Linked DNA regions of Thermobifida alba. The protein of the gene in region 1 interacts with the protein of each later gene in a pairwise test. Links are inferred from orthologs where the notes say so. Each region holds a gene or a part of one and is shown on either strand. Other genes may lie near its edges. The genes, in order: rlmN and ftsZ.

Region 1 (11,203 bases):
ACTGGGAGAATCCGCTGTCGATTCGTGCGCGAGACCGCCGTTTCGACGGTTGCGGAGCCTCAGCCGTTGGTGGGAAAGCCGAGGTTGACCCCGCCGTGACTGGGGTCGAGCCAGCGCGCGGTGACCGCCTTGGTGCGGGTGTAGAAGTGCACGCCCTCCGTTCCGTGCGCGTGTGAATCGCCGAACAGCGAGTTCTTCCAGCCGCCGAAGGAGTAGTAGGCCATCGGCACCGGGATGGGCACGTTGATGCCGACCATGCCCACCTCCACCTCGTTCTGGAAGCGCCGCGCCGCGCCGCCGTCGTTGGTGAAGATCGCGGTCCCGTTGCCGTAGGGGTTGGCGTTGACGAGGTCGACCGCCTCCTCGTAGGAGTCGACCCGCAGGATCGACAGCACCGGCCCGAAGATCTCGTCGCGGTAGCACGACATCTCGGGGGTGACGTGGTCCAGCACCGACGGGCCCAGCCAGAACCCGCCGCGTTCGCCGCCGAGCACCGGGTGCACGCGGCCGTCGACCGCCAGGGTCGCGCCCTCGCGCACCCCCGCCTCCAGGTAGGAGGCGACCCGGTCGCGGTGCTCGCGCGTCACCAGCGGCCCCATCTCGCTGCGCGCGTCGTCCCCGGGGCCCACCCGCAGCCGCTCCACCCGCTGCCTGATCCCGGCCAGCAGGTCGTCGGCGATCCCGCCGACGGCCACGACCGCCGAGATCGCCATGCACCGCTCCCCCGCCGAGCCGAACCCCGCCGAGACCGCGGCGTCGGCGGCCAGGTCCAGGTCGGCGTCGGGCAGCACCACCATGTGGTTCTTGGCCCCGCCCAGCGCCTGCACCCGTTTGCCGTGGGCCGCCGCGGTGGCGTAGACGTAGCGCGCGATCGGCGTGGAACCGACGAAGCTGACCGCTTTGACGTCCTCGTGGACCAGCAGCGCGTCGACCGCCTCCTTCGCGCCGTGCACCACGTTGAACACGCCGTCGGGCAGCCCCGCCTCGGCCCACAGCTCGGCCAGGCGGACCGGGGCCGAGGGGTCCTTCTCGCTCGGCTTGAGCACGAAGGTGTTGCCGCAGGCGATGGCGACGGGGAACAGCCACATCGGCACCATCGCGGGGAAGTTGAACGGGGAGATCGCGGTGACCACGCCCAGCGGCTGCAGGATGGAGTAGGCGTCGACCCGGGTGGAGACGTTCTCCGAGTAGCCGCCCTTGAGCAGGTGCGGGATGCCGCAGGCGAACTCCACGACCTCCAGCCCGCGGGAGACCTCGCCCAGCGCGTCGGAGACGACCTTGCCGTGCTCGGCGCTGATGATGCGGGCCAGTTCGTCGCGGTGGGCGCGGACCAGCTCGCGGAAGGCGAACATGATCTCGGTGCGCCGGGACAGCGAGGTGTCCCGCCAGGCCGGGAAGGCCTCCCTGGCGGCCGCCACCGCGGCGGCCACCTCGTCCGGTCCGGCGAGGTCGACCGTTCCCGAGACGCGCCCGGTGGCCGGGTTGTAGATGTCGCCGCGGCGTTCGGACGGCCCCTGCCAGGGCTTGCCGCCGATCCAGTGTGAGACGTGCTTGACAGACAACGGAACCTTCTTCGTCGACGAGAGGGTGTGCGGGGCGGGGGCACGGCCCGGGTGCGGAGGGGCCGCGCCCCGTCGGTTCAGGCGGCCGCGTCGTTGACCGAGGTGACGGCCTCGACGAGGATGTCCGCCCCCTCCTCGGCCTCCTCCCGGGTGAGGGTGAGCGGCGGCGCCATGCGCAGGGTGTGGCCGTGCAGTCCGCCCTTGCCGACGAGCAGGCCGCGGCTGCGGGTCTCCTCCAGCACGGCGGCGGCCAGTTCGGGAGCGGGGGCGCCGGAGGCCGGGTCGGCCATGTCGATGGCGAACATCAGTCCCCTGCCGCGCACCGCGCCCACCGCGGGCAGTCCCCTCAGCGGGGCGAGCCGGTCCAGCACCAGCGGCCCCAGCCGTGCCGCGTTGGCCTGCAGGTCGTGGTCGAGCACGTAGTCGAGGGTGGCGTTGGCCGCGGCGGTGGCGATCGGATTGCCGCCGAAGGTGGCGACCCCGTTGGCGGGCAGGGCGTCCATCAGGTCCCCGCGGGCCACCACGCCGCCGATGGCGAACCCGTTGCCCAGCCCCTTGGCGAAGGTCATCGCGTCGGGGGTGACGCCGTGGTTGCCGATCCCCCAGAAGCTGGAGCCGGTGCGTCCCCAACCGGTCTGCACCTCGTCGGAGACGAACAGGATGCCCTGTTCGTCGAGGACCTCCCGGTAGGCCGCGAACAGCCCGTCCGGGGGCATCGCGAACCCGCCGACCCCCTGGACGGGCTCGGCGATCAGGCAGGCCACGTTCGGAGCCGTGGTGCTGAGCACCTCCCGCAGGTCGGCCACGCACACGTCGATGTACTCGGCGTCGGACAGGTGCGCGAAGGCCGGGTGGGAGCGGTCGGTGCCGTGCAGGTAGTGCACGTTGAGCGGGGACAGCGAGGAGTTCTTCCAGCCCCGGTTGCCGGTGACCGCGATGGTGCCGTAGGAGCGTCCGTGGTAGCTGTTGCGCAGGGCCAGCACCTGGTCGCTGCCGCGTGCGTGGGTGGCCAGCAGCAGCGCCGTCTCGTTGGCCTCGGTGCCGGAGTTGGTGAAGAACACCTTCGCGTCGGGGATGCCGGAGAGGCGGGCGATCTTCTCGGCCAGCTCCACCTGTCCGCGCAGCAGGTACAGGGTGGAGGTGTGCACGACGCCGCGGGCCAGCTGGGCCTCCACGGCCTCCCGGACCTCCGCCACGTCGTAGCCGAGCATGTTGGTGACGATCCCGGCGAAGAAGTCCAGGTAGGTGTTGCCGTCGGCGTCGACGACCCGGTTCCCCTTGCCGCTGACGATCTCGATGGGCGTCTCGTAGTACAGGGCCAGCCACGAGGGCATGACCGCGCGGTGGCGCGCGAGCAGTTCCGACATGCCCCCAGTCTCACCGCTGCCTCCCGCCTTGGCCAGCGGCACAGTGGCGATTTCCGGCCCCTCCGGTTGACATGGTGTCAACCGTCCGGCGGCTGCTGTCTGTACACTCGGCCCGTGCTGCCCTCCCTCGCCGACGTGCTCGACCTGCCCGTGGTGCGGCGTGCCCGCCCCCGGGTCGTGACGGGGGCGGACCGGCTCGACGCGCCCGTGCGCTGGGTGCACGTCGCCGAGGTCACCGACCTGGCCCACCTGCTGCGCGGCGGCGAACTGGTGCTGACCACCGGGATCGCGCTGCCCGACGACACCGAGGCGCTGCGCCGCTACGTCACCGACCTCGCCGGGGCCGGGGTCAGCGGGATCGCCGTGGAGCTGGGGCGCAAGTACCGGCGGCGGCTGCCCGACGCGCTGGTGGAGGCGGCCCGCCAGGCGGGCGTGCCCGTGATCTGCCTGCACCGCGAGACCCGGTTCGTGGAGATCACCGAGGCGGTGCACCGCCGCGTGCTCAGCGAGCAGTTGGAGGAGCTGCGCGCCTCGGAACGGCTGCACACCGTCTTCACCGACCTGTCCGTGGAGGGCGCGCCGCCCGACCGGGTGCTGCGGGAGGTGGCCCGGCTGTCGGGCTGCCCCGTGCTCCTGGAGAACCTCTCCCACCAGGTGCTGGCCTGCGACCTCAACGGCGAGGACCCCGGCATCCTGTTGGCCTCCTGGGAGAGCAGGTCCCGGTCGGTGCGGTCCACCAGGCGCACCGTCCACGAACCGGCGACGGGCTGGCTGGTCACCACGGTGGGCGCGCGCGGCCAGGACTGGGGGCGGCTCATCCTGGTCTGCGGCGCCTCCCCCACCTCCCTGCAGACCACGCTGGTGGAGCGCGCGGCGACGACGCTGGCACTGGGGCGGCTGCTGGAACGCCACCAGGAGAGTCTGGAACGCCAGACCCACCGCACGATCATCGCGGGCATCATCGACCGCTCCTACACCGATCCGGAGGAGGCGCTGGTCCGGGCACGCGCCGTCGGCGTTCCGCTGGCCGGCCGCACCCTGGTCGCCCTGGTGCTGCGGCTGCGCGACGCCGGCACCGGGCTGGCCGTGCAGGCCCGGCTCGCCGACACCGCCGAGGGTGTCGCCCGGGTCTGCCGGGAACTGCGGCTGCCCGCCCTGGTGGGCTCGCTCGACGACCTCCGGGTGGGCGTCCTGCTGTCCCTGTCGGCCGCCGAGGACGTGGAGCGCTGCCTGGACCGGCTCGCCCCGCTGGTCCACGAGCGCGTCGGCCCCGGGACGGTGATCGCGGTGGGGTCTCCCGCCGACGACATCCGCCGGGTGCGGGCCTCCTTCCTGGAGGCCCGGCAGGTGGGCGACGTGGCCGTGCACCGGGCGGCCGACCGCCCCTACCACCGGCTTCCGGACCTGCGTCTGCGTGGGCTGCTGCACCTGCTGCGCGACGACGAGCGGGTGCAGACCTACGTGGAGCGCGAGGTGGGGCCGCTGCTGGCCCACGACGCCCGGCACGGCGAGGACCTGACCTCGGTGCTGCGGCACTACCTGGACGCCGGCCGGAACAAGGCGCTGGCCGCGTCCCGGGCGCACCTGTCGCGCCCCGCCTTCTACGGGAGACTGAGACGCATCTCACATATTCTCGGTGCGGACCTGGAATCGGTGGAGACCTGCCTGTCCCTGCACGTCGCGCTCCTCGCCTTGGACTCCGTACGCGACCAGTTCCCTCGATAGGGTTTTCGTGACCACCACGAAACTTACGGAAACTTTTGATTCCGTTGCCAGGAGTACCCTGGACAACCAATTCCTGAAGTTTGACTGATATAAGCAACCGATAGCGGAGGAACAGGTGGCCGAAGGACCGGAGTCAGCGCCCGCACCGCGCCGCAACGGCGGCGGAGTGGTCCTCGACGACACCGCCAAGCGGATCATCGAGCAGCTCCAGCAGGACGGACGGCGCTCCTACGCGGCGATCGGCAAGGCGGTCGGCCTGTCCGAAGCCGCGGTCCGACAGCGTGTCCAGCGCCTCCTGGAGGGCGGAGTGGTCCAGGTGGTGGGCGTGACCGACCCCATGATGCTGGGCTTCAAACGCCAGGCGATGATCGGCGTCCGCTGCAACGGCGACCCCAACGCCGTGGCCGACGCGATCTCCGACCTGGACGGCGTCGAGTACGTCGTCATCACCGCCGGCTCCCTGGACCTGCTGGTGGAGGTCGTGGCCGAGGACGACGACCAGCTGCTGAAGATCCTCAGCCGCATCCGCGCGGTCCCCACCGTCACCGCCACCGAGACCTTCCTCTACCTGAAGCTGCGCAAACAGACCTACGCCTGGGGAACGCGCTAGCACCGCCCCGGACGCACCGGCGTCACAGCAGGGCCGCCACCGCACCGGGCGCGTAGACCAGCAGCGCGAACCGGACAGTACGGGTCGCCAGGGTCACCGCCGCGAAGACCGCCAACGGCATCCGGACCGTCCCCGCCAGCACCGAGATCACCGTGAACGGCGGCACACTGGCCAGGGAGCTGAGCGCGAGCAGTCCCGCCGTCCACACCGGGCGCCCCCGAGCCCTGTCCCGCCAGCGCGCGACGCGCGCGCTCCACCTCCCGGGCGTCCGGCCCCTGCGGCGCAGCCAGGAAACGGTGAGCACCCCCCGCCCCAGGTAGTAGTAGGCCGTCTTGCCCAGGGTCTGCCCCGCTCCCGCGGCCACCGCGGCCGCCAGCAGCCACCCGCCGTCCGTCAACGCGGCCACACCGAGCAGGTAGACCTCGATGTTGAGGAACGGCAGCAGCGCGGAGACCAGCGCGACGAGGAAGGCCAGGAGGCTCTCGGCCACGTGAGCAGCCCGGCCCCGGTCAGGCTCCGGAGGCGGCGAGCTGGCCGCAGGCGCCGTCGATCTCCTGCCCGCGGGTGTCGCGGACCGTCACCGAGACGCCGCGCGCCTGGAGTCTGCGTACGAACTCCCGTTCGTCCTCGGGGCGGGACGCGGTCCACTTGGACCCCGGTGTGGGGTTCAACGGGATCAGGTTGACGTGCGCCAACCGCCCCGCCAGCAGCCTGCCGAGCAGGTCGGCGCGCCAGGGCTGGTCGTTGATGTCCCGGATCAGGGCGTACTCGATGGACACCCGGCGCCCCGTGGTGTCGGCGTACCGCCAGGCGGCGTCCAGGACCTCGGCGACCTTCCACCGGTTGTTGACCGGAACGAGTTCGTCGCGCAGCTCGTCGTCGGGAGCGTGCAGGGAGACCGCGAGCCGCACCTGGAGGCGCTCCGCGGTGAGCTTCTCGATCGCCGGGACCAGCCCCACCGTGGAGACGGTGACGCCCCGCTGGGAGATGCCCAGACCGTCGGGCACCGGGTCGGTGATCCGGCGCACCGACTCCAGCACCCGCCGGTAGTTGGCCAGCGGCTCGCCCATCCCCATGAAGACGATGTTGCTGATCCGGCCGGGACCGCCCGCGACCTCGCCGCGCGCCAGGTCACGGGCGACCGAGACGACCTGGTCGACGATCTCGCCGGTGGACAGGTTGCGGGTGAGCCCGGCCTGCCCGGTGGCGCAGAACGGGCAGTTCATACCGCAGCCCGCCTGGGACGACACGCACAGGGTGACCCGGTCCGGGTAGCGCATCAGCACCGACTCGAACAGCACCCCGTCGAAGGCCCGCCACAGCGTCTTGCGGGTCATTCCGCCGTCGCAGGTGACGTGCTTGACCGGGGTGAGCAGGCGGGGCAGCAGCGCCTCGCCCAGCCGTTCGCGCGAGGCGGCCGGCAGGTCCGTCATCCGCGTGGCGTCCGACTCCAGGCGGCCGAAGTAGTGCTGGGCCAACTGCTTGGCGCGGAACGGCTTCTCCCCCAGGCCGGCGACCACCTCCCGACGCTCGTCGGGACCGAGGTCGGCGAGGTGCCGGGGGGGTTTGGCCCGGCGCGGCGCTACGAAGGTGAGCTCAGCAGGCATGGCTTCAGGTCCAGGTCGCAAAAGGGTGTCTGTCGGCGGTCGGGCCGGTGGAAACGGGCGGTGCGCGGTAATTTGGAGCCGACCACGGCGCTTTCACCCCAAGACGGCGTGTTCCCCCAACCGGCACTGTCGTCCATACTATGCGGCGCAGGCAGGCCCTCGCGCGGTGACCGAGTGACGAGGAGGAGTGTGTGGCCCCGACCCAGGTTCTCCTCGACGAGACCAGCCCCTACCGCAGTCGCCGGGTCATCGTCGAGTACGACACCCACACCACCGCCGCCTACCTACTGGACCCGCGCGGCCAGGTGCGCGTCCCGGTATGGCTGGCCAACCACGAGATCGCGCCGGAGAGCAGCGACCCCTCCGGCCTGTACGCGGGCCGGGCGCCGCTGATGCCCGCGGCCCACACCAAGCACCCGCAGGGCCGCGCGCCCCTGGACCCCTCCCGGCTGCGGGTGGTGTGGTTCGAGGAGGGCGACGGGGTCGCCCTGCTGGACGAGGAGGGGCTGCTGGCGATCATCCCGGGATGGGCCGAGGCCGACCGCGGCCTGCCCGGCTACTCGCGCGACGCGATCGGCCGCAGCGCCTACGCCTGGGCCCTGGACGACGTGGCGGCGCAGCTGTGGCCCCGGGTGGTGCACGCCGAGGCGTACTGGTCCTGGCGTGCCGCCCCCGGCGCCTGGCGCAGCGTGCAGCGCTCGGTGTTCAACCACCTCAGAAAGGTGGGGCCCACCGGGCACTACTGGGACGTCTCCGACGGCTACGACCCGCTGATCCGCGTCTCCGAACGGCCCCCCACCCCGGAGCGGCCCTACACGGTGCTGAGCACCGTGGGCATGTGCGGCCAGCGGATGCCCACCCTGGACCGCTACATGGCGGACACCTCCGCCTACGCGCGCATCGAACTGGCGTTGGCGACCACCGCCCCGGCCCATCTGGCGGCACGGATCTTCCGTTGGCTGGGCACCTTCCCGTGGCGGGCGGTCACCTGGTTCGGTCCCGGCCACAGCATCAAGTGGCTGGACAACGACGAGGACTCCCCGCTGCGCGGCAACCACGCGGCGGTGCTGCTGGTCTCCGACCCCGGTGTGCTGGCCGGTCCCGACTGGGCTCCCCCGCCCGACCTGTCGGGGCTGACGTTCCACGGCGACCCGGTGAACTGGCTGTGGGTGGTCCCCATCACCCGCCCCGAGCACCTCTTCGCCAAGGAGCACGACACCGAGACCCTCCTCGCCAAACTCGCCGCGGAGGGGCGCAGTTGGATCCTGGGCTGAGCCCACGGTCTAGCCTGGTTTCCTGCCTGACCTCACGTGGACGGAAGGAAGATCGGTTGTTTCCCTTGCTCGAACGCGGCACCCACGCCTATCTGAGCACCCTGCTCCGGCTGGCCCAGCAGGAGGGACTGCTGACCTTCCACGAGGACCAGGGGCGGGACGGCTACCGGATCACCACGCGGGCGGGCCGTTCCGTGACGCTCTCCCCCGACCAGGTGGTGCCGTTCTGCGAGGGCCTGTGCGCGGCCCACACGGCGCTCGCCGACGAACCGCTGGGTTCCGTGGCCCGCGCCATCGACGAGGGGCTGGGCACCGTCTCCTGCACGGCCTGCCGGGCGCCCAACCCCAAGCACGCGCTGCGCTGCCGTATCTGCGGCCAGCGCCTGCTGGAGGAGCCCCCGGCGCGGCTGTGAGCCCCGAGGGGCGGCACCGCCGCGGAGACGGGCGACGGGGCCGCGGCACGGAGGTGGCGCGGCCCCACGGGCCCCGGTTCAGCCCGCGACCGGGACGAGCAGACTCAGCACGATCCACGCCACCGGCCCGGCGATGAGCAGCGAGTCGACCCGGTCCAGCAGTCCGCCGTGGCCGGGCATGAAGGAGCCCATGTCCTTGAGGCCGAAGTCGCGTTTGATGAGCGACTCGATCAGGTCGCCCACGGTCGCCGCGAGGACCACGGCGGCGCCGAGCACCAGTCCCGCCCAGACGGGGCCGTCCAGCATGAGGCCGACGGTGAGCGCACCGGCGACCATGCAGCTCAGGACCGACCCGGCGAAGCCCTCCCACGTCTTGTTGGGGCTGATCACCGGCGCCATCTTGTGCCGGCCGAACAGGATGCCCGCGAAGTAGCCGCCGATGTCGCTGCTGATCGTCACCACGATGAAGGCGATGAGCCGCCAGCGGCCGTCCGGCTCGGCGAGCAGCAGCAGCCAGGTGCTCAACAGCAGCGGCAGATAGAGCAGGGTGAACAGGGTGGCCGTGGAGTCCTGGACGTACCCCTCGGCCCCGCCGCGCAGCCGCCACACCAGTCCCAGGATCGCCGCGACCGCGAGCGTCCCGACCAGCCAGAGCGGGCCACCGAAGAAGGCCGCGGCCTGCATGGCCACGCCGCCGGCGACGACGGGGACCAGCGTCAGGTGGACGTCCCGGGAGGCGAAGGCCCTCCGCAGCTCCCGCACCCCCAGCACCACCGCGGCCGAGGTGATGAGGACGAACAGGGGGGGATACGGCACGATCGCGAGGTAGACGAGCGCGCCCAGCGCCAGCCCGCTGGCGATGGCCAGGGGCAGGTTGCGCCCGGTACGCACGGGCTGACCGCCGGGTTTGTGCAGGGTGAAGCGCTTCTCGTGGGAGTCAGTGGAGCTGTTCGCCCCTCGCCCGGTTCCGTCGGACGAGGGCGCGTCCTCACCACCCCGCTCCGGCGTCGCGCCCTCGAAGGAGTCGGAGTTGGACAAGGATCAGACCTCAAGCAGCTCTGTTTCCTTGTGCTTCAGCAGGTCGTCGACCTCCGCGACGTACTTGTGGGTGAGCGCCTCCAACTCCTTCTGGGCGCGGTGGCCCTCGTCCTCTCCGATCTCACCGGCTTTGACGGCCTTGTCGATGGCGTCCTTGGCGTGCCTGCGCACGTTGCGGATGGACGTCCTGCCGTCCTCGGCCTTGCCCCGCACGATCTTGACGTACTCCCGGCGGCGCTCCTCCGACAGCTCGGGGAAGACCACGCGGATGATGTTGCCGTCGTTGGTGGGGTTGACGCCCAGGTCGCTCTCGCGGATCGCCTTCTCTATGGCCGGCATCGCCGCCTTGTCGAACGGGGAGACGACCACCATGCGAGGTTCGGGCACCTGGAACGAGGCGAGCTGGTTGACCGGGGTCATCGCTCCGTAGTACTCGACGGTGATCCGGCTGAAGGTCGCTGGGCTGGGACGCCCGGTACGGATCGAGGCGAAGTCTTCCTTGGTGACGAGGACGGCCTTCTCCATTTTCTCCTCTGCTTCGAGGAGGGTCTCTTCGATCATTTCGGGACTCCCGTGTGTCGCTTTGCCGGAGTAGTACGAGGACTGGGCAGACCGGTCAGACGTCCGCAGGACACACGATCGTGCCGATCTTCTCCCCCTGTACCGCGCGGAGGATGTTGCCCTGGCCCATCAGGTCGAAGACCACGATCGGCAGACCGTTGTCCATGCACAGGCTCACCGCTGTGGCGTCCATGACCTTCAGGCCGCGGGTGAGCACTTCGTTGTAGTCGAGACGGTCGAACCTGACCGCCGAAGGGTTCTTACGCGGATCGGAATCGTAGACCCCGTCGACCTGCGTCCCCTTGAGCACGGCCTGCGCGCCGATCTCCAGCGCCCGCTGTGCGGCGGCGGTGTCGGTGGAGAAGAAGGGCGCTCCGAGACCCGCTCCGAAGATGACGACGCGGCCCTTCTCCAGGTGCCGGATCGCGCGCCGCGGGATGTAGGCCTCGGCGACCTGGCTCATGTGGATGGCGGTCTGCACCCGGGTCTCGATTCCCAGCCGCTCCAGGAAGTCCTGCAGCGCCAGGCAGTTGATGACGGTGCCGAGCATGCCCATGTAGTCGGCACGGCTGCGTTCCATGCCGTCCTGGGACAGTTCGGCGCCCCGGAACATGTTGCCGCCGCCGATGACGACGGCCACCTGGATGCCCTTGGAGACCGCCTCGGCGATCGCCTGGGCGATGTAACCGACGACCTTGGGAGAGATGCCGAGCTGCTCGTCGCCTGCGAACGCCTCCCCCGACAGCTTGAGCACCACGCGCTTCCATCCACCGTCGCGCCTGGCCACGACGTGCTGTCCCTCGTTGTCCGGCACGGAGATCGGCCCCCTTCTGGTTCCGCCGGTGGTTGTACTGCGCGAACCCGCTGGGTGTCCAGGAGGCTCACACACCGTCCAGATCTGACGGAGGTGTCGGGGGACGTCGCCCCGACACCTCCATCATCGCAGAAGCTCTAGGCCTGACCGACCTTGAAGCGGACGAAGCGGCGCACGGTCACACCGGCCTCGTCGACGACCTTCTGGACCGTCTTCTTGTTGTCCTTGACGA
Region 2 (11,097 bases), 4.3 Mb from region 1 along the record:
CTCCTGGTGGACCGGGAGGGGGTGGCGGTGACGCGGACCGACACCCGCCCCGAGGACCATCCCCTGGTCCGGGTCTCGGGCGAGGTCGAGGGGAACCCCGCCGTGGCCGAGAGCTGCCTGGTCGTCGAAGCGCTGCCGGACCCGTTGGCGGCCGCGGTCGACACGGTCGTGGCGACCGACCGCGCCCGCATCACACTGGAACTCGCCGACGGCTCCACCGTGATGTGGGGGGACGCCGGGCGGGCGGCCGACAAGGCCCGGGCGTTGGAGGTGCTCATGGAGCAGCACCCCCCCGAACCGGGACGCCACTACGACGTCAGCGCGGAGGGCGTGGCGGTCGTGCGGTGACCCGTCCGCGCGACACGCCGATAGGCTGAAGTCGGTGGTTAGTTGCCCGTTACCAGGGTGGCGGCTTACTGTCGGAAAGCACAGTCTTTAGTTGACATAACTACGAGCACCCCCGTGCCACCGTGTGGCGCGGACGGGGACACGGACGTGCCCGCACGGTCCGCACCCCCGGCTCCCGGGCGGCTCCACGGAGACGCCCGGAACCACCGAAGCAAGCAGAACCGGACAGCTTTCGCGCCGATCCGGATCCGGGAGGGACGCCCCCCACGGCCGCTCCTCCCGGAGGGTCGGCGGAGTTGGCAAGAGCGAGCGGAAAGGCCCCTCGTCGTGGCAGCACCGCAGAACTACCTCGCGGTCATCAAAGTCGTCGGAATCGGCGGCGGCGGTGTCAACGCCGTCAATCGCATGATCGAAGAGGGTCTCAAGGGCGTCGAATTCATCGCCATCAACACCGACGCTCAGGCGCTGCTCATGAGCGACGCCGACGTCAAGCTCGACGTCGGCCGGGAACTCACCCGAGGTCTGGGAGCGGGCGCCAACCCCGATGTGGGACGCAAGGCGGCCGAGGACCACCGCGAGGAGATCGAGGAGGTCCTCAAGGGCGCCGACATGGTCTTCGTGACCGCGGGAGAGGGCGGCGGCACGGGAACCGGGGGCGCCCCGGTGGTCGCCAACATCGCCCGCTCCCTGGGGGCGCTCACCATCGGCGTGGTCACCCGCCCCTTCGGCTTCGAGGGCAAACGGCGCGCCACCCAGGCCGAGGCGGGCATCGCGATGCTGCGGGAGGAGGTCGACACGCTCATCGTCATCCCCAACGACCGGCTCCTGTCGATCTCGGACCGGCAGGTCAGCGTCCTGGACGCGTTCAAGGCCGCCGACCAGGTGCTGCTGTCGGGCGTGCAGGGCATCACCGACCTGATCACCACGCCCGGCCTGATCAACCTGGACTTCGCCGACGTCAAGTCGGTCATGTCGGGGGCCGGGTCGGCGCTCATGGGCATCGGTTCGGCGCGCGGGGACGACCGCGCCGTCGCCGCGGCCGAGATGGCGATCTCCTCGCCCCTGCTGGAGGCCAGCATCGACGGCGCCCACGGGGTGCTGCTGTCCATCCAGGGAGGTTCGGACCTGGGGCTGTTCGAGATCAACGAGGCGGCCCAGCTGGTGGCGAACTCCGCGGCCCCGGAGGCCAACATCATCTTCGGCGCGGTCATCGACGACGCGCTCGGCGACGAGGTGCGGGTCACGGTCATAGCGGCCGGGTTCGACGAACCCCAGGTAGAGGCGGCGCCCCCGCCCCGGGCGGCGAGCGTGCCCGCACCGCCGTCGCGGGAGCGGCGACCGGAGCCGCCCGCCCCGGTGGCTCCGCCCGCCGCGCCCCGCGCGGCGGAACCCCCCCGCTCCAGCCGGCCGTCCCTGCCCGAGTCCACCGTCCGTCCCGCCCCCGAACCGGTCCGCGAGGTCGAGGCGGCGCCCGAGCCGCCCAAGGCGGAGGAGCCGCCGGCCGACGCCGCGCCGACCGCCGAGGACGGGGACAACCGGGAGAACCGGGAGGAGGAGCGGCCCTACCGGCCGGGGAGCATCCACCCGCTGGGGGACAGCGGGTACAGCCGCCCCCGCGCCTCCGACAGCCCGTTCTCCCGGACCGGCGAGATCCCCACGCCGCGGCGCCGCGTGGTCTTCGACGAGGGGGACGACCTCGACGTCCCCGACTTCCTCAAGTAGTCGTGCTTCCGGCCGGCCCGCCCGGGGCCGGCCGCGCCGTTCGCTCCCCCACGAATCGGATAGGAGGTGCTCGCGGGATGAGCACCGTGGTCGAGTTGGCCCCCGGAGTGCGTGCCGGGTTCACCGGCCGCGCCGGCGGAGTCAGCCGGGAGCCGTACGCGACCCTGAACCTGGGCGGCCACGTCGGGGACGACCCCGAGGCGGTGGCCGAGAACCGGAGGCGGGCCGCGCGCGGTTTCGGGCTCTCCCCGGACCGCGTGGTGTGGATGAACCAGGTGCACGGTGCCGACGCGGTGACCGTCACCGGTCCCGGCCACGCCGGGGACGTGGACGCGGTCGTCACCGCCGAGGCGGGGCTGGCCCTCGCCGTCCTGGTGGCCGACTGCCTGCCGCTGCTGGTCGCCGACGCCGAGGCGGGAGTCGTCGGCGCGGCGCACTCGGGACGTCCGGGCATGGCGGCGGGGGTGGTGAGCGCGCTGCTCGCGGAGATGGCGCGGCACGGTGCGCGTCCCGAGCGGTGCGCCGCACTGCTGGGACCGGTCATCTGCGGACGCTGCTACGAGGTGCCCCGGCCGATGCAGGACGAGGTGGCCCGCGCCGTTCCGGAGGCCCGGTGCACCACCGGGGCGGGCACCCCGGGGGTGGACATCCGGGCGGGAGTCACCGCACAGCTGAAGAATCTGGGCGTGGCGAACATCACTCATGACGCCCGGTGCACCAGGGAGAGCCCCGACCTGTTCTCGTACCGGAGGGAGTCGACCACCGGCCGGTTCGCCGGATACGTCTGGAGGGTCCCATGAGCGGGGAAGCGCGACGCACGCAGCTCGCCGCGAACCTGCAGCAGGTGCGGGAGCGGGTGGCCGCCGCCTGCACGGCGGCCGGACGCAGGCCCGAGGAGGTCCGCGTCATCGCGGTGACGAAGCAGTATCCCGCCTCCGACGTGCGCATCCTGGCCGAACTGGGCGTGCGCGACGTGGGCGAGAACCGCGACCAGGAGGCTGCGCCGAAGGCCACAGAATGCCGTGATCTCGATCTCGTCTGGCACTTCGTCGGACAGTTGCAGACGAACAAGGCCCGCTCGGTGGTGCGCTACGCCGACGTGGTCCACTCGGTGGACCGGCTCCGGCTGGTCACGGAGCTGGGACGCCGGGTCCGCGCCGCGGGGCGGACCCTGACCTGCCTGGTGCAGGTCAACCTGGATCCCGAGTCGGAGCAGGGAGTGCTCGGCCCCCGGGGCGGCGCCGATCCGGCGGACGTGCCGGGCCTGGCCGAGGCGATCGAGGCCGAGGAGGGGCTGTCCCTGGGGGGTGTGATGGCCGTCGCACCGCGGCAGGGCGATCCGCGGGCGGCCTTCGACCGGCTCAAAGCGGTCGCCGACGATCTGCAGGCTCGCTACCCTCATGCCACGGTGGTCTCCGCGGGGATGAGCGGGGATCTGGAAGCCGCGGTGGAACGGGGCGCGACACATCTGAGAATCGGTACGGCGTTGCTTGGCAATCGGGGGTTGATCGTGGGGTAATGTCCCCAGATGACTCTGGGGCACACGCTGTTCCCGCCGCTCAGGGGTGGATGGGGACCGAATCCATCGACAAGTCATCTGCGGTGAATCACCACAGGGACGACGGAGGACAAGAGATGGCCGGCGCGATGCGCAAGATGGCGGTCTACCTCGGCCTCGTGGAGGACGACCGTTACGATCACCGTTATGCGGACGAATACGATGACTTCGAGGACTTCGACGAGGCCGCCGACGAGCGGCCCGGTCGGGAGCGCGGTCCCCGTGACGACGCCCGGGGCGACTCCGTGAAGGATTCGGTCGATCACTCCTCGTCACGCAACGAGCGGCGTTCTCCAGCCCCCGCCACCGCAGACCTCGCCCGGATCACGACACTCCATCCCCGGACCTACAACGAAGCGCGTACTATCGGAGAGCATTTCCGTGAGGGCATTCCGGTGATCATGAACCTCACCGAGATGGTCGACAGTGACGCCAAGCGACTGGTCGACTTCGCGGCGGGGCTGATCTTCGGCCTGCACGGAAGCATCGAACGCGTGACCAACAAGGTGTTCCTGTTGTCTCCGGCTAATGTTGAGGTGACCGCTGAAGACAAAGCACGTATCGCTGAGCGAGGGTTCTTCAATCAGAGTTAGCGCAGCACACACATCCAGCGAGGCAGCCGGAGTACGGGAGTGAACATCGTCCAAGTCGTGCTCGGCAACGTTCTGATCTTCGTCCTGTACCTCTTCCTGTTCGCCCTGATCGGGCGGCTGGTGTTCGACCTGGTTCAGATGTATGCCAGATCATGGCGGCCCGCCGGATTGGTACTGGTCCTGGCCGAGACGGTGTACACGGTCACGGACCCGCCGCTCAAGTTCCTGCGTCGCTTCATCAAACCCATCCGGTTGGGGAGTGTCGCGCTCGACTTGAGCTTCATGATCCTGTTCCTTGTGGTGTCGATCCTCCTCCAGGTCGTGACGTCTGTTGTCGTGACCATGTAGCGAGACCCGAGACGGCAGAAAGGTAGGCTCCGGTTCCGATACATGAGTCTTGGTCATGATCTGGAGTGCCATAAGGTCACGATCAGGTAGCGTCCCTACGGACAGAGTCCAAGCGCGCCAAGGAGACGAACATGCCGCTGACACCTGCGGATGTACGCAATAAACAGTTCAGTACGACCCGGCTGCGGCCGGGATACGACGAAGAAGAGGTCGACGCCTTCCTCGACGAGGTCGAAGCCGAACTCGATCGTCTGATCCAGGAGAACGAGGAGCTGCGCGGCAAGCTCGCCGAGTGCCTGCGTGGCAAGGTTCCCCCCGCGGGAATGAACGACTTCCAGCCCCAGGAACCCCCTGTTCCCCAGGAGGCCCCCCAGGCCGAGATGCCGATGCGGCAGCCCGAGCCGATGCGGCCGCCCGAGCCCGCCCCGGCTCCCGCCCAGGCCATGGGACTGCCCGGCGGTGAGGACAACATGGACACCGCCGCACGGGTTCTGGCCCTCGCCCAGCAGACCGCCGACCAGGCCATCTCCGACGCCCGTCGGGAGGCCGACGAGACGCTGGGCCGTGCCCGCCACGAGGCCGAGGACATTCTCGGCAAGGCCCGCCGCCAGGCCGAGCAGATCATCAACGAGGCCCGCGCCCGGTCGGAGAACCTGGACCGCGACGCCCAGGAGCGGCACCGCCAGGTCATGGGGTCGCTCGTGCAGCAGCGCGACGAGCTGGAGCACAAGGTCGCCGTGCTCAAGGACTTCGAGCGCGAGTACCGCAGCCGCCTCAAGGACTACTTCGAACGGCAGCTGAGGGAGCTCAACGAGGGGGCACCCGGCTACGACAGCAACCCGAACACCACGGGTGGTTTCCAGACGATGTCGCCTCCCACCGGAGGCAGCCCGTCGCTGCAGCACACCAGTCCGGGAGGGGGCGCCACGAACCCGTTCGCCTCACCCGAACCGGCACCGCACGGCTACCACCCGAACGACCCGCACGACCGTCACTGACCGACGGTCCACGGGACGCACGGTCCAATCCGATCCCTGACCCCTGAGAAGGCGTTCACCCGGTGATCATCGTCTGCCTGGTGCTGGTCGTAGCGGCGTTCGTCGTGATCGGCGTGGCACTGGCGCTCGCAGAGCTGACTCTGGTCAACATCGCGCTCGGGCTCGGCGGCCTGGCCGCCGTGCTGCTCGCGGTGGAGTTCGTCCGCAACAGGAGAACCCTGTTCGGGCAGGGCCGTGCGGAGTCGCCGCCCGATCACCGGACTCCCGGACTCCACGGGGCCGTGACGGGACAGGTGCGGACGGACGATTTGGGGAAGGCGTCCGTCCAGTCTCCGAGCACGGTTGCGACCACCGGCCGGGCGGTCCCGACCGCCGATGTCGGCGGTCCTCCCGTGGCCGTCCAGGACGCCGGGGACAGGATCGTGGTGGCCGAGCCCTCCGTCCCCGCGCCGGTTTCCGGACCGGTGCGGGCGGCTTCCGCCCCGTCCCCCGCCGTCGAGACCGAGGTCTCCGGCGCGGGCGGGTCCCGGGCGGAGCCGCACGGGCCGACCCCGGTCGACAGCCCGGAGGAGGAGGCCGAGACCGTCCGCACGGAGTCGGAGACCGCCTCCGAGGAGGCCGCCTCCGACGACACGGACGGCGAAGGGACAGCAGGGGACGGCGGCCCCGACGAGGTCGCCGCCTCCGACACGAACGCCGCCCCCGAGGAGGGCGACGACCCTGACGAGAGCGCCGCCCCCGAGGAGGCGGACGCAGACCTTCCCCCGGACGGGAGCGGCACCGACGACGCCGCAGCGGACCCCGGGACCGCTCGGACCCCGGACGCCGGCGCCACCCAGGTCCTGCCGGTCCTCACCGGTGAACCGCACGGGTCCACCGCGGTGGAGGACCGCGACCCCGCCGACACAACGACCGGGGACGGGGACGCCCCCGAGGAGACCCCCGAAACCCGTTCCGAGGACGACGCCGCAGCGGACACCGGTCCCCGCGACAGCGACGACCCCGAAGCCCCTGCCGAGGAGACCCCGGAGGCCGACCCCGACGCCGCAGCGGACACCGGCTCCCGCGACGCTGCCGTGGCCGGCACCGCCGTCGACGAACCCGAGGCCCGCACCACCGGACACGACGGCTCCGACGACGCGGACACCGCGGACGGACCGGACACCGACCCCGCCGGGACGGAGACCGACGAGACGGACGCGATCGCGTTCCGCGAGCCGGCCGAGTGGGACCCGCCCTTCACCCTGCCCTCCAGGGAGCAGCGGGAGAACAAGAACGTCTCCGCCGCGGCCATCGCCGCGCTCGCCGCCCGGTGGACCCCCACCGGCGACGACCTGGCCTCCGACACCGGGACCACCGAAACGGAGCGGACCGGCTCCGACGACGGTGCCCCTCCCGGCTCCGACGGGGACGCCCCCGCGGCCGACGCGCCCCGCGGCAGCACGGCCGCGCCCAAGGACCCCGAGGACTGACCCCGCGCCTTCCAGCCCTTCCCGACCGCTCCCGACCCCCGCAGAAGGCGGAGAGGAGAGCGACCGTACCGACGTCCCCGACTCCGCGGACAGCGGCGGGGCCGCGGACCCGGTCGGTCCGCGGCCCCGCCGCCGGTTCCGGTCAGGCCCTGCGCAGCCGCAGGGTGATGCCGAACTCCTCCGAGACCACCTCGTGGGCGTCCGCCGCACCGGGCCCCTCGGTGAAGGACACCGCCAGCACCTCGCCGCTGATCGTCTCCGCGTGCTCGACCATCGCCTGCGCGGTCGTCGCGTCGGTGGCCGACCACCACAGGTCGATGCGGTCGGAGATGTCCAGGCCGCTGGACTTGCGGGCGTCCTGCACCAGCCGGACCACCTCGCGGGCCAGACCGGCGCGGCGCAGCTCCGGCGTCAGCTCCAGGTCCAGCGCCACCGTCTCACCGGCCTCCGAGGCCACCGCCCAGCCCTCCCGCGGCTGCTCGGTGACCAGCACCTCCTCGGCGGAGAGCGCGACCTGCTCGCCGTCGACGTCCACGGTGGCCGAGCCCTCGGCGCGCAGCCGCTCCACCAGCGCCTTGGCGTCGGCGGCCTGGAGGGCCTTGGCGACCCGCGGGGTGCCCTTGCCGAACCGCTTGCCCAGCGCCCGGAAGTTCGGCTTGACCGAGTAGTCCACCAGGTCGCCGCCGACCACCGACAGCGGGTCGAGCTGCAGCACGTTCAGCTCCTCGGAGATCTGCGCCCGCAGCTGCTCGGGCAGCCCCTCGAAGCCCCGGGCGCCCACGACGGCCCGCGCCAGCGGCTGCCGGACCCGCTGCCCGGAGTCCACCCGCGCGGCCCGCCCCAGCTCCACCAGGCGGCGCACCAGCGCCATCTGCTCCGACAGCTCCGGGTCGATCAGCGACTCCTCGGCCTTCGGCCACGACGCCAGGTGCACCGACTCCGGCGCGTCGGGACGGCGCAGCGCCTGCCACACGTGGTCGGTGATGAACGGCACGATCGGAGCCATCAGCAGGGTGACGGTCTCCAGGCACTCGAACAGCGTCGCGAACGCCGACGCCCCCTCGGGCGTGTCCGCGCCCGCCCAGAAGCGGCGGCGCGACCGGCGCACGTACCAGTTGGACAGGTCGTCGACGAACGCGGTCAGCGCGCGGCCCGCGACCGCCGTGTCGAACCGCTCCAGCGCCTCGTCGACCGTCTTGACCAGCGAGTGCAGCTCCGACAGCAGCCAGCGGTCCAGCAGCGGCCGCTCGGCGGGAGGAGGCGCCTCGGCGAGCCGCTCGTGGCTCCACCCCTCGCCCGCGCCCGCGTACAGGGTGAAGAAGGACGCCGAGTTGTAGTAGGTCAGCAGGACCTTGCGGACGATCTCCTCCAGCACGGTGTGGCCCACCCGGCGCGGCATCCACGGCGAGCCGCTGGCCGCCATGAACCAGCGCAGCGCGTCGGCACCGTGCCGGTCCATCACCGGCATCGGCTCCAGGATGTTGCCGAGGTGCTTGCTCATCTTGCGGCCGTCCTCGGCGAGGATGTGGCCCAGGCAGACCACGTTCTCGTAGGAGGAGTGGCCGAACACCAGCGTGCTGACCGCCATCATCGAGTAGAACCAGCCGCGGGTCTGGTCGATGGCCTCGCAGATGTACTGGCCGGGGAAGTTCGCCTGGAACTTCTCCAGGTTGCGGTGCGGGGCGCCCCACTGTGCGAACGGCATCGCGCCGGAGTCGAACCACACGTCGATGACCTCCGGCACCCGGCGGGCCACCCGCTGCTCCAGCGGCAGCGACGGGTCGGCGTCGGGGTCGGGGATGACGATGTCGTCCACGTAGGGGCGGTGCGGGTCGAGGTCGGACAGGTCCTGCCCGCTCAGCTCGCTCAGCTCCGCCAGGGAGCCCACGCAGATCTGCCGCCCGTCGGGGAACTCCCAGATCGGCAGCGGGGTGCCCCAGTAGCGGCTGCGGGACAGCGCCCAGTCGACGTTGTTGCGCAGCCACTCGCCGTAGCGGCCGTCCTTGACGTTGGCCGGCACCCAGTTGGTCTTCGCGTTCTCCGCGAGCAGCTGCTCCTTGATCGCGGTGGTCTTGATGTACCAGGACGGCACCGCGTAGTACAGCAGCGCGGTGTGGCAGCGCCAGCAGTGCGGATAGCTGTGCTCGTACGACAGGTGCGCGAACAGCAGGCCGCGCTCGTCCAGGTCGGCGACGAGCGCCCGGTCGGCGGTCTTGAAGAACACGCCGCCCACCAGGGCCAGGTGCTCCTCGAAGGTGCCGTCGGCGCGCACCGGGTTGACCACGGGCAGCCCGTAGGCGCGGCAGACCTGCATGTCGTCGGCGCCGAAGGCGGGCGCCTGGTGGACCAGGCCGGTGCCGTCCTCGACGGTGACGTAGTCGCCGAGCACCACGAAGTGCGCGGGCGTGTCGAACTCCACCAGCTCGAACGGGCGCTGGTAGGTCCAGCGTTCCATCTCGGCGCCCTTGAACCGCTGCCCGGTGGGCTCCCAGCCCTCGCCGAGCGCCGCACCGACCAGCGGCTCGGCCACGACCAGCCGTTCGGAGCCGTTGGTGGCCACCACGTAGTCCACCTCGGGGTGCACCGCCACGGCGGTGTTGGACACCAGGGTCCACGGGGTGGTGGTCCACACCAGCAGCGCCGCCTCGCCGGCCAGCGGTCCGGAGGTCAGCGGGAAGCGCACGTACACCGACGGGTCGGTGACGGTCTCATAGCCCTGCGCCAGCTCGTGGTCGGACAGCGTGGTGCCGCAGCGCGGACAGTACGGGCTGATCCGGTAGTCCTGCACCAGCAGGCCCTTGTCCCAGATCTGCTTGAGCGCCCACCACACCGACTCCACGTACTCGCGGTCCATGGTGCGGTAGGCCTCGTCCATGTTGACCCAGTAGCCCATGCGCCGCGTCATCTCGGTGAACGCGTCCACGTTGCGCAGCACCGACTCGCGGCAGCGGGCGTTGAACTCGGCGACGCCGAACGCCTCGATGTCCTTCTTGCCGGAGATCCCCAGTTCCTTCTCCACGGCGACCTCGACGGGCAGGCCGTGGCAGTCCCAGCCGGCCTTGCGCTCGACGTGGAAGCCCTTCATCGTCTTGAACCGGGGGAAGAGGTCCTTGAACACGCGCGCCTCGACGTGGTGCACGCCGGGGGTGCCGTTCGCGGTGGGGGGACCCTCGAAGAACACCCAGTTCGGGCCGCCCTGTGTCTGCTCCAGGGACCGTTCGAAGATCTTGTGCTCCGCCCAGCGCCGCAGCACCTCGTGCTCCATCGAGGGCAGGTCGATCTGGGCGGGCAGCGCGGGGAACGGTCGGGTCGACTCTTTCGACACGTGGCGTACCTTTCCATCAGGGGTGCTGTCACCTGACGGAGGGACGAGGCGGCGAGGCCCCGCGGTACCACCCTCCTTGGCCGCGCGGCCGACGCGCCGCGCGTCCCACTTCGTTCCTGACGCTGCCGGGTCTACTGGGCGCCTACGCGGGACGCCGTTCTTCCGGCGGCTCCGGGGTGATCTTCCCGTGCGGGCATGCCCCCGGGCTTCCACCGTCCCCGGGTCGCTCGCGGCTGTGTCCGCCGGTACTCGTCCCCATCAACGCCTTGCTGGCTTGAGGATAACCCACCGCGGGACGCCGGAACGCGCTGTTTTCCGGCCGTGACGTGGTGGGGGCATACTTGCGCCGGAATCCGCGAGACCGAGGAGAGACAGGTGACACGACAGACCCACGAGGGCGCCGTGCTGGTGACCCTGGCGGAGCGCGACGCCGCCGAGGAACTGGCCGAACAACTGCTGGAGCAGGGCTACGCGCCGTGCACGGTGCACCGGGACATGTACGCGGGCGAGGACGACGACGAGGACGTCGACTGGGTGGTGGAGGTGCGCACCGGACCGGGCGGCGCCCCCGCCGTCATGGACGAGGACGGCCTGTCCGCGCTGGCCGAGGAGTACGGCGGGTTCACCCACGTCGAGGAGTAGCGGCGGTTCGCACGGCCCTGGAAGGAGGAGCCGTGCGGGCGCATACAATGAGGCTGGCCCGCACGCCGCGCGGACGGGACAGCCGCGAGAG

The links.
Region 2: the proteins of rlmN (region 1) and ftsZ interact in binary tests that used the Escherichia coli proteins (3 or more experiments, as listed by UniProt). The link is inferred for Thermobifida alba from one-to-one orthologs.

What each region holds. Positions count from the first base shown.
Region 1 is NZ_CP051627.1:4,800,010-4,811,212, reverse strand. What follows is about bases 4,823-7,767. They hold rlmN (dual-specificity RNA methyltransferase RlmN), read right to left. Parts: upstream 6,872-7,767; coding sequence 5,774-6,871; downstream 4,823-5,773. Other genes in these bases: FOF52_RS21510 (suppressor of fused domain protein), read left to right, coding at 7,063-7,767; FOF52_RS21520 (VTT domain-containing protein), read right to left, coding at 5,287-5,754; FOF52_RS21525 (Lrp/AsnC family transcriptional regulator), read left to right, coding at 4,823-5,264. In the rest of the region: FOF52_RS21540 (CoA-acylating methylmalonate-semialdehyde dehydrogenase), read right to left, coding at 60-1,562; FOF52_RS21535 (aspartate aminotransferase family protein), read right to left, coding at 1,640-2,929; FOF52_RS21530 (PucR family transcriptional regulator), read left to right, coding at 3,044-4,654; more of FOF52_RS21525, read left to right, coding at 4,770-4,822; more of FOF52_RS21510, read left to right, coding at 7,768-8,145; FOF52_RS21505 (hypothetical protein), read left to right, coding at 8,202-8,558; FOF52_RS21500 (phosphatidate cytidylyltransferase), read right to left, coding at 8,637-9,596; frr (ribosome recycling factor), read right to left, coding at 9,600-10,157; pyrH (UMP kinase), read right to left, coding at 10,213-10,971; tsf (translation elongation factor Ts), read right to left, coding at 11,109-11,203.
Region 2 is NZ_CP051627.1:516,953-528,049, forward strand. The notes cover bases 34-2,872. They hold ftsZ (cell division protein FtsZ), read left to right. Parts: upstream 34-675; coding sequence 676-2,070; downstream 2,071-2,872. Other genes in these bases: FOF52_RS02350 (cell division protein FtsQ/DivIB), read left to right, coding at 34-348; pgeF (peptidoglycan editing factor PgeF), read left to right, coding at 2,148-2,870; FOF52_RS02365 (YggS family pyridoxal phosphate-dependent enzyme), read left to right, coding at 2,867-2,872. In the rest of the region: more of FOF52_RS02350, read left to right, coding at 1-33; more of FOF52_RS02365, read left to right, coding at 2,873-3,589; FOF52_RS02370 (cell division protein SepF), read left to right, coding at 3,706-4,221; FOF52_RS02375 (YggT family protein), read left to right, coding at 4,261-4,569; FOF52_RS02380 (DivIVA domain-containing protein), read left to right, coding at 4,701-5,567; FOF52_RS02385 (hypothetical protein), read left to right, coding at 5,630-7,039; ileS (isoleucine--tRNA ligase), read right to left, coding at 7,182-10,364; FOF52_RS02395 (divalent-cation tolerance protein CutA), read left to right, coding at 10,740-11,006. UniProt on the Escherichia coli protein: Essential cell division protein that forms a contractile ring structure (Z ring) at the future cell division site. The regulation of the ring assembly controls the timing and the location of cell division.